Regions from separate parts of the Streptomyces sp. NPDC096079 genome, predicted to be linked through region 2. Evidence: riboswitches for the same ligand, from Rfam matches in the RefSeq annotation. Region 2 holds a riboswitch; the other holds the start of a gene.

Region 1 (4,188 bases), on a different contig from region 2:
CGGTGCCCGCGAGGCGGGCCGTCAGCTCGTCCTCCGGCAGCGTGCCGGGGATGATCGTGAGGACCTCCTCCGCCTCGCACAGCGGCTCGCCGAGCCGGGCGGCGGCGGCGCTGACCGAGGTCACGCCGGGGATGACGGTGGTGTCGTAGCGGTCGGCGAGCCGCTTGTGCATGTGCTGGTACGAGCCGTAGAAGAGCGGGTCGCCCTCGGCGAGCACGGCGACGGTGCGGCCGGCGTCGAGGTGGGCGGCGAGGCGGGCCGAGGCCTCCTCGTAGAAGTCGTTCAGCGCGCCCCGGTAGCCGCCCGGGTGGTCCGTGGTCTCCACCGTGAGCGGGTACATCAGCCGCTCCTCGACGTGGTTCTCGCGGATGTGCTCGGCGGCGATGGAGCGGGCTATGGACCGGCCGTGGCGGGCCGAGTGGTAGGCGATGACGTCGGCCGAGGCGATGGCCCTGACGGCGGCGACGGTCATCAGGTTCGGGTCGCCGGGGCCGAGGCCGACCCCGTACAGCTTTCCGGTCACGGTCGTCATGCCTGGATCTCCGCTTCGTGGGCGAGGGCGTTGAGCGCGGCGGCCGTCATCGCGCTGCCGCCGCGCCGGCCCCGCACGACCAGGTAGTCGAGGCCGAGGGTGTTCTCGGCCAGGGCGTCCTTGGACTCGGCGGCGCCGATGAAGCCGACGGGGATGCCGAGGACGGCGGCCGGCTTCCCGGCGCCCTTCGCGATCATCTCCAGGAGGTGGAAGAGGGCGGTCGGCGCGTTGCCGATGGCGACGACGGACCCTTCGAGGCGGTCGCGCCACAGTTCGAGGGCGGCGGCGGAGCGGGTGGTGCCGAGTTCGGCGGCGAGACCGGGGACGGCCGGGTCGGACAGGGCGCAGAGGACCTCGTTGTCGGCGGGCAGCCGCTTGCGGGTGACGCCGCTGGCGACCATCTGGGCGTCGCAGAGGATGGGCGCGCCGGCCTGGAGGGCGGCGCGGGCGTTCGCGACGACCCGGGGGGAGTACGCGATGTCCTGCACGAGGTCGGTCATGCCGCAGGCGTGGATCATCCGGACCGCCACCTGGGCGACGTCGGCGGGCAGGTCCGCGAGGTCCGCCTCGGCGCGGATCGTGGCAAAGGACCGGCGGTAGATCTCCGTCCCGTCCTTCTCGTAGTCGAACATCCTGGTGCTCTCGCTCATCTCGTCGTGCGGGCCTTGGTCACTGCTTCGGGCAGGGCGGTACGGGAGGTGGGGACGCCGTCCACCAGGTAGCTGTCGTCGCCGGTGGCGAGGACGTCGACCCAGGTGCCGCGCGGGTGGCCGCAGCGGCGCGCGCAGCCGGAGAAGTGCACGGGCAGCGGGCCCGGGGGCGCGGCGAGGGCGTCCGCCCGGACGTCCGCGAGGGACTTGGCGCAGCCGGGGCGTCCGGTGCAGGCGGTGACCCGGGCGCCGGGCGCGTCGGCGCGGGTGATCAGGCCGTGGGCCTCCAGGGCCGGGAGCGCCCCGGGGGCCGTCACCGCGACCACCCCGCGCCACGGGGTGAGCCGGAGTTCGCCGGCTCCGTCGGTCAGGGCCCGCAGCTGGGCGGCGGTGAGCCGGCCGAGCGGGGCGAGGACGTGCAGGGCGCGGTCGCCGAGCGGCCCCGGCGCGGGCGGCGGGGACACGGCGAGCGCGGGTACGGGTACGGGCTCCGCCGTGATGCCGGCCTCCGCGAGCGCCCCGGCCCAGTCGGGCACGTGCGTCTCGGGCAGCTCGTGCGGGCGCCAGGCCCCGGTCCCGGCGGCCTCGCTCGCGTTCAGGAACGCGAGGGCGGCGGCGAGGGCGGCCCTGACGGCGTCGGCTGCGGCGAGGAGGAAGGCCCGGGAGCCGAGGAGCAGCCGGACGGATCCGTTCCGTCCTGCGATCAAGCTCACATCGCCGCCGAGCCCGGCGACGTCCCCGCGCCCGTCGTCCAGGACGAACAGGAACCGTCCCGAAAGGGACGCCGCCCGCGGCTCGGCGCACAGGGCCGCGTCCAGGTCGCGGGCCCACAACTGCACGTCGGCGTGCCCGAGTCCGTCGAGTCCCGCCCCGGGCGAGGCCACGATGTTGCGGACGCGCTCGTGGGTGGGGGAGGGCAGCAGGCCCGCCCCGGCCAGCAGGGACGCGAGGTCCGCCCCGCAGTCCTCGGAGAGGCCGCGCAGCTCGGCGTTGCCGCGCGAGGTGATGCTGATGCGCCCGTCGCCGAGCGTCTCGGCCGCTCGGGCGAGGACCTCGGCCTGAGGGGGCGTCAGGCGTCCTGCGGGCAGGCGCAGTCGGGCCAGGCGTCCGTCGTCGGCGGGGTGCAGGCGCAGCGCCCCGGGGCAGGCGTCGCCACGGTCCCGTACGCGAACGTCGCCCGGTGCGGGCGTCGGGGGCGGGGTGGGCGGCATGGCGGCGAGCATACCCACGGGGAACCGCCCGGCCACCGGGTGTGATCCGGTCGACCCCGCCGCTCCCTGGGGCCCGCCGACGTCACGATCTAGGATGCAGATCGGCATGGGGTCCCAGGACCCCGGGGAGGAAGCCCGGTGAGAATCCGGCGCGGTCCCGCCACTGTGAGCCCGCACCCGCGGGTGAGTCAGGAACTCCCGTCGTCCATCTGACCACCCGGGGCGCGGACAACCCCGAGGAAGGCCTGAGCTCGCCATGCTCCTGCTGCTGTCGCACTCCGACACCGACCTGCTCAGCGCCCGCGCGGCCGGAGGGCCGGTGGAGTACCGCTTCGCCAATCCCTCCCGGCTCCCCCTCGCCGACCTCCCGGCCCTGCTCGACGGCGTCGACCTGGTCGTCGTCCGGCTCCTCGGCGGCGTCCGCTCCTGGCAGGAGGGCCTGGACACGATCCTGGCCGCCGGGAAGCCGGTCGTCGTGCTCAGCGGCGAACAGGCCCCCGACGCCCAGCTGATGGAGGCCTCCACCGTCCCGGTCGGCGTCGCCACCGAGGCGCACGCCTATCTGGCGCACGGCGGCCCGGCCAACCTGGAGCAGCTGGCCCGCTTCCTCTCCGACACGGTCCTGCTCACCGGCCACGGCTTCGAGGCCCCGGCCGCCGCGCCCACCTGGGGCCCGCTGGAGCGGACCGCGAAGGACACCGACGGCCCGACCGTCGCCGTGCTGTACTACCGCGCCCACCACATGAGCGGGAACACCGCCTTCGTCGACGCCCTGTGCCGGGCGGTCGAGGACGCGGGCGCGCGGGCCCTCCCGCTGTACGTGGCGTCCCTGCGGGCGCCCGAGGCGGAGCTCGTCGAGACGCTGCGCACGGCCGACGCGATCGTCACCACCGTCCTCGCGGCGGGCGGCACCAAGCCGGCCGAGGCGCAGGCCGGCGGCGACGAGGAGGCCTGGGACGCGGGTGCGCTCGCCGCGCTCGACGTGCCGATCCTCCAGGCCCTGTGCCTGACCGGCTCCCGGTCCGCGTGGGAGGAGAACGACGAGGGCCTGTCCCCGCTGGACGCCGCGAGCCAGGTCGCCGTGCCGGAGTTCGACGGCCGCCTCATCACCGTCCCGTTCTCCTTCAAGGAGATCGACGCCGACGGTCTGCCCGCGTACGTCGCCGACGCCGAGCGCGCGGCCCGCGTCGCCGGGATCGCCGTCCGGCACGCCCGGCTCCGCCACATCCCGAACGCCGAGAAGCGGCTGGCGCTCGTCCTCTCCGCGTACCCGACGAAGCACTCCCGCATCGGCAACGCGGTCGGTCTCGACACCCCCGCCTCCGCCGTCTCGCTGCTGCGCCGGCTCATGGCGGAGGGGTACGACTTCGGGCCCGCCGACGACCTCCCCGGTGTCGTCTCCGGAGACGGCGACGAGCTGATCTACGCCCTCATCGAGGCCGGCGGCCACGACCAGGACTGGCTGACCGAGGAGCAGCTCGCGAAGAACCCGGTCCGCATCCCGGCCGCCGACTACAAGCGCTGGTACGCGACGCTGCCCGCCGAGCTCCGCGAGCAGGTCGAGGAGCACTGGGGCCCGGCGCCCGGCGAGATGTTCCTCGACCGGTCCCGCAACCCGGAGGGCGACATCGTCCTCGCCGCCCTGCGGCGCGGGAACCTGCTGGTCCTCATCCAGCCGCCGCGCGGCTTCGGCGAGAACCCGATCGCGATCTACCACGACCCCGATCTCCCGCCGTCCCACCACTACCTGGCCGCCTACCGCTGGATCGCCGCACGCGCCGAGGACGGCGGCTTC
Region 2 (4,188 bases):
CAAGGCGGGCGAGGCGTACGCGACGGTCAACCCGGCCACCGGCAAGCCGAAGGGCGCGCTCGTCCCCGGCGAGGCCGGCCAGTGGACGTACGCGACGCTCGCGCTCGGCTCGGCGCTCGCGCTCTTCATGTACCCGCACTCCATCACGGCGACCCTGTCGTCCCGGAGCCGCGAGGTCATCCGCCGCAACACCACGATCCTGCCGCTGTACTCGCTGATGCTGGGCCTGCTCGCGCTGCTCGGCTTCATGGCGATCGCCGCCGGCATCAAGGTCACGAACGGCCAGCTCGCCATCCCGCAGCTCTTCGAGACCATGTTCCCCGACTGGTTCGCGGGCGTCGCGTTCGCCGCGATCGGCATCGGCGCGCTCGTCCCGGCCGCGATCATGTCGATCGCCGCCGCCAACCTCTTCACCCGCAACATCTACAAGGACTTCATCAAGAAGGACGCGACCCCGGCCCAGGAGACGAAGGTCTCCAAGCTGGTCTCGCTCCTGGTGAAGGTCGGCGCGCTCGTCTTCGTCCTCACCATGGACAAGACGGTCGCGATCAACTTCCAGCTGCTCGGCGGCATCTGGATCCTGCAGACCTTCCCGGCGCTCGTCGGCGGTCTCTTCACCCGCTGGTTCCACCGCTGGGCGCTGCTCGCCGGCTGGGCCGTCGGCATGGTCTACGGCACGGCCGCCGCGTACGGCGTCGCCAGCCCGACCCAGAAGCACTTCGGCGGCTCCTCCGCCGAGATCCCGGGCATCGGGGAGATCGGCTACATCGGCCTCACCGCCTTCGTGCTCAACGTCGTCGTCACGGTCGTCCTGACCTTCGTCCTCAAGGCCGTGAAGGCTCCCGAGGGCGTCGACGAGACCTCCCCCGAGGACTACACGGCGGACGCGGGCGACGCCGGTGTCCGCACCGAGCTCCCGAAGGTCGGCACCTCGACGCACTGACCCACGGACGCGTCACCGGAGGGGCCCGGGAAATCCCGGGCCCCTCCGGCGTGCGCGCGCGGCAGACTGAGACGCATGGACTTCACGATCAGGGCGGTACGGCCCGAGGAGTACGAGGAGCTCGGTGACCTCACCGGGTTCACCTATCTGAATGACGGGCTGCTGCTGCACGGCGAGGACGACTTCTACCTGGACGTGCTCCGCGACACGGCCCGGCGGGCGCGCGAGGCCGAGGTGCTCGTCGCCGCCGACGCCGACGACGGCATCATCGGCGGGGTGACCTTCGCCGCCGGCGGCACCCCCTGGGCCGACATCGCCGTCCCCGGCGAGGCCGAGTTCCGGATGCTCGTGGTCGCCCCGGAAGCCCGCGGCAGGGGCGTCGGAGAGGCGCTCGTCCGCGCCTGCGTGGACCGGGCGCGGGCCCTGCCCGACTGCGCCCGGCTGGTGCTCTCCACGGACGCGAAGATGGTCTCCGCGCACCGGATCTACGAGCGGATGGGCTTCGTCCGCACGCCCGAGCGGGACTGGAACCCGATCCCCGAGCACGCTCTGCGGACGTACGCCCTCGCACTGTAACTCCGGGACCGACACAACATGTGGGGGGTGCTCGAAGGGGCGCCCCCCACATGTATGCTCGTCCTCGCTGTCGACGCAGGGGAATCCGGCGCGAATCCGGAACTGTCCCGCAACGGTGTGCTACGTGCGGATTCGTACGGAGTGAGTCCGAGGACCTGCCGGCAGCCCACCCGGTCCGTCCGTTCCGGGTGCCACAGACGTCCGGGCCTCGCGGAGTGGGCCGGTGGACGCGGCGCGCCCGCGCGTACGGGTGCCCGCCTGCCCGCCTCCCCCGCCCTGGCCCCGAGCCGAGCGAGGGAGAGCCCCCACGTGACCATCGCGCCCGCCGATCCGGCCGCAGCGATCGAGAACGACGGCCCCGGGACCGTACTCCTGCGGACCCTGACCGATCTCACCGCCGACCTCCCGGACACCGACCCCGGCAAGGTCGCCGCCGCCGCGCTCCGCGGCCGCAGCGCCACGTCGGACGAGGCGGAGCTGCGCGAGCTGGCCACCGAGGCCGCCGCCGGCCTGATCTCCGAGGACCCCGCGTACTCCCGGCTCGCCGCCCGGCTCCTCACCCTCACCATCGCCGACGAGGCCGCCGGCCAGGGTGCCGTGTCCTTCTCGGCCTCGGTGGCCGTCGGTCACCGCGAGGGCCTCATCGCCGACCGCACCGCCGAGTTCGTCACGCTGCACGCGGCCCGGCTCGACGCGACGATCGACGCGGCCGGCGACGACCGCTTCGGCTACTTCGGTCTGCGCACCCTCTACTCGCGCTACCTGCTGCGCCACCCGATCACCCGCAAGGTGATCGAGACCCCGCAGCACTTCATGCTGCGCGTCGCCTGCGGCCTCGCCGAGGACGACAGCGTCCGCGCCCTGGACGAGGTGGCCGCCCTGTACGGCCTGATGAGCCGTCTGGACTACCTCCCGTCCTCCCCCACGCTCTTCAACTCCGGCACCCGCCACCCGCAGATGTCGTCCTGCTACCTGCTGGACTCCCCGCAGGACGAGCTGGACTCCATCTACGGCCGCTACCACCAGGTCGCGCGCCTCTCGAAGCACGCGGGCGGCATCGGCCTCTCGTACTCCCGCATCCGCGCCCGCGGTTCGCTGATCCGCGGCACCAACGGGCACTCCAACGGCATCGTGCCGTTCCTGAAGACCCTCGACGCCTCCGTCGCCGCCGTGAACCAGGGCGGCCGCCGCAAGGGCGCCGCCGCGGTCTACCTGGAGACCTGGCACGCGGACATCGAGGAGTTCCTGGAGCTCCGCGACAACACGGGCGAGGACCAGCGCCGCACGCACAACCTGAACCTGGCGCACTGGATCCCGGACGAGTTCATGCGCCGGGTCAACGCCGACGCCGAGTGGTCGCTGTTCTCCCCGGCGGACGTGCCCGAGCTCGTCGACCTGTACGGCGAGGAGTTCGACGCCGCCTACCGCAAGGCCGAGGACGCGGGCCTGGCCCGCAAGACGATGCCGGCCCGCGATCTGTACGGCCGCATGATGCGGACCCTCGCGCAGACCGGCAACGGCTGGATGACGTTCAAGGACGCCTCCAACCGGACCGCGAACCAGACCGCCCTGCCCGGCCGCGTGGTGCACTCCTCGAACCTGTGCACCGAGATCATCGAGGTCACCAACGACGACGAGACCGCGGTGTGCAACCTCGGCTCGGTCAACCTGGGTGCCTTCGTGACCGCTGGGGACATCGACTGGGAGCGCCTGGACGAGACCGTCCGCACGGCCGTCACCTTCCTCGACCGGGTCGTCGACATCAACTTCTACCCGACCGAGCAGGCGGGCCGCTCCAACGGCAAGTGGCGCCCGGTGGGGCTGGGCGCGATGGGCCTCCAGGACGTCTTCTTCCAGCTGAAGCTGCCGTTCGACTCGGCCGAGGCGCGCGCCCTGTCCACCCGGATCGCCGAGCGGATCATGCTCGCCGCGTACGAGGCGTCCGCCGACCTCGCCGAGCGCAGCGGCCCGCTCCCCGCCTGGGAGGAGACCCGCACCGCCCGGGGCGTCCTGCACCCCGACCACTACGACGTGGAGCTGAACTGGCCGGAGCGCTGGGCCGCGCTGCGCGCCCGCATCGCCGCGACCGGCATGCGCAACAGCCTCCTCCTCGCCATCGCCCCGACGGCGACGATCGCCTCCATCGCCGGTGTGTACGAGTGCATCGAGCCGCAGGTCTCCAACCTGTTCAAGCGCGAGACGCTGTCCGGCGAGTTCCTCCAGGTCAACTCGTACCTCGTCGACGAGCTGAAGAAGCTCGGCGTGTGGGACGCGCAGACCCGCGAGGCGCTGCGCGACTCCAACGGCTCGGTGGCCGGCTTCACCTGGGTCCCGGCCGAGGTGCGCGAGCTGTACCGCACGGCCTGGGAGATCCCGCAGCGCGGCCTCATCGACATGGCCGCCGCCCGCACCCCCTTCCTGGACCAGTCGCAGTCCCTGAACCTGTTCATGGAGACGCCGACGATCGGCAAGCTGTCGTCGATGTACGCGTACGCCTGGAAGCAGGGGCTGAAGACGACGTACTACCTGCGCTCCCGCCCGGCGACCCGGATCGCCCGCGCCGCCCAGGCCGCCGCCCCGATCCCCGTCCAGCAGGCGGCCCCCGACACCGACGCGATCGCCTGCTCCCTTGAGAACCCCGAGTCCTGCGAGGCCTGCCAGTAATGAGC

What was found. A riboswitch is a leader RNA that binds a small molecule or an ion and turns the genes downstream of it on or off. The one in region 2 is predicted to bind cobalamin.
Region 1: linked by a shared signal. The riboswitch ahead of cobN (cobaltochelatase subunit CobN) and the one ahead of ABTY59_RS00110 (ribonucleoside-diphosphate reductase subunit alpha) in region 2 are both predicted to bind cobalamin.

The regions. Positions count from the first base shown of each region.
Region 1 is NZ_JBEOST010000003.1:356,354-360,541, forward strand. Features, by position in the region: gene ABTY59_RS09060 (precorrin-2 C(20)-methyltransferase) at 1-532, opposite strand, end outside; gene ABTY59_RS09065 (precorrin-8X methylmutase) at 529-1,182, opposite strand; gene ABTY59_RS09070 (ferredoxin-like domain-containing protein) at 1,179-2,405, opposite strand; cobalamin riboswitch at 2,484-2,611, shown strand; gene cobN (cobaltochelatase subunit CobN) at 2,650-4,188, shown strand, end outside.
Region 2 is NZ_JBEOST010000001.1:20,653-24,840, forward strand. Features, by position in the region: gene mctP (monocarboxylate uptake permease MctP) at 1-943, shown strand, start outside; gene ABTY59_RS00105 (GNAT family N-acetyltransferase) at 1,019-1,519, shown strand; cobalamin riboswitch at 1,561-1,696, shown strand; gene ABTY59_RS00110 (ribonucleoside-diphosphate reductase subunit alpha) at 1,829-4,183, shown strand; gene ABTY59_RS00115 (ribonucleotide-diphosphate reductase subunit beta) at 4,183-4,188, shown strand, end outside.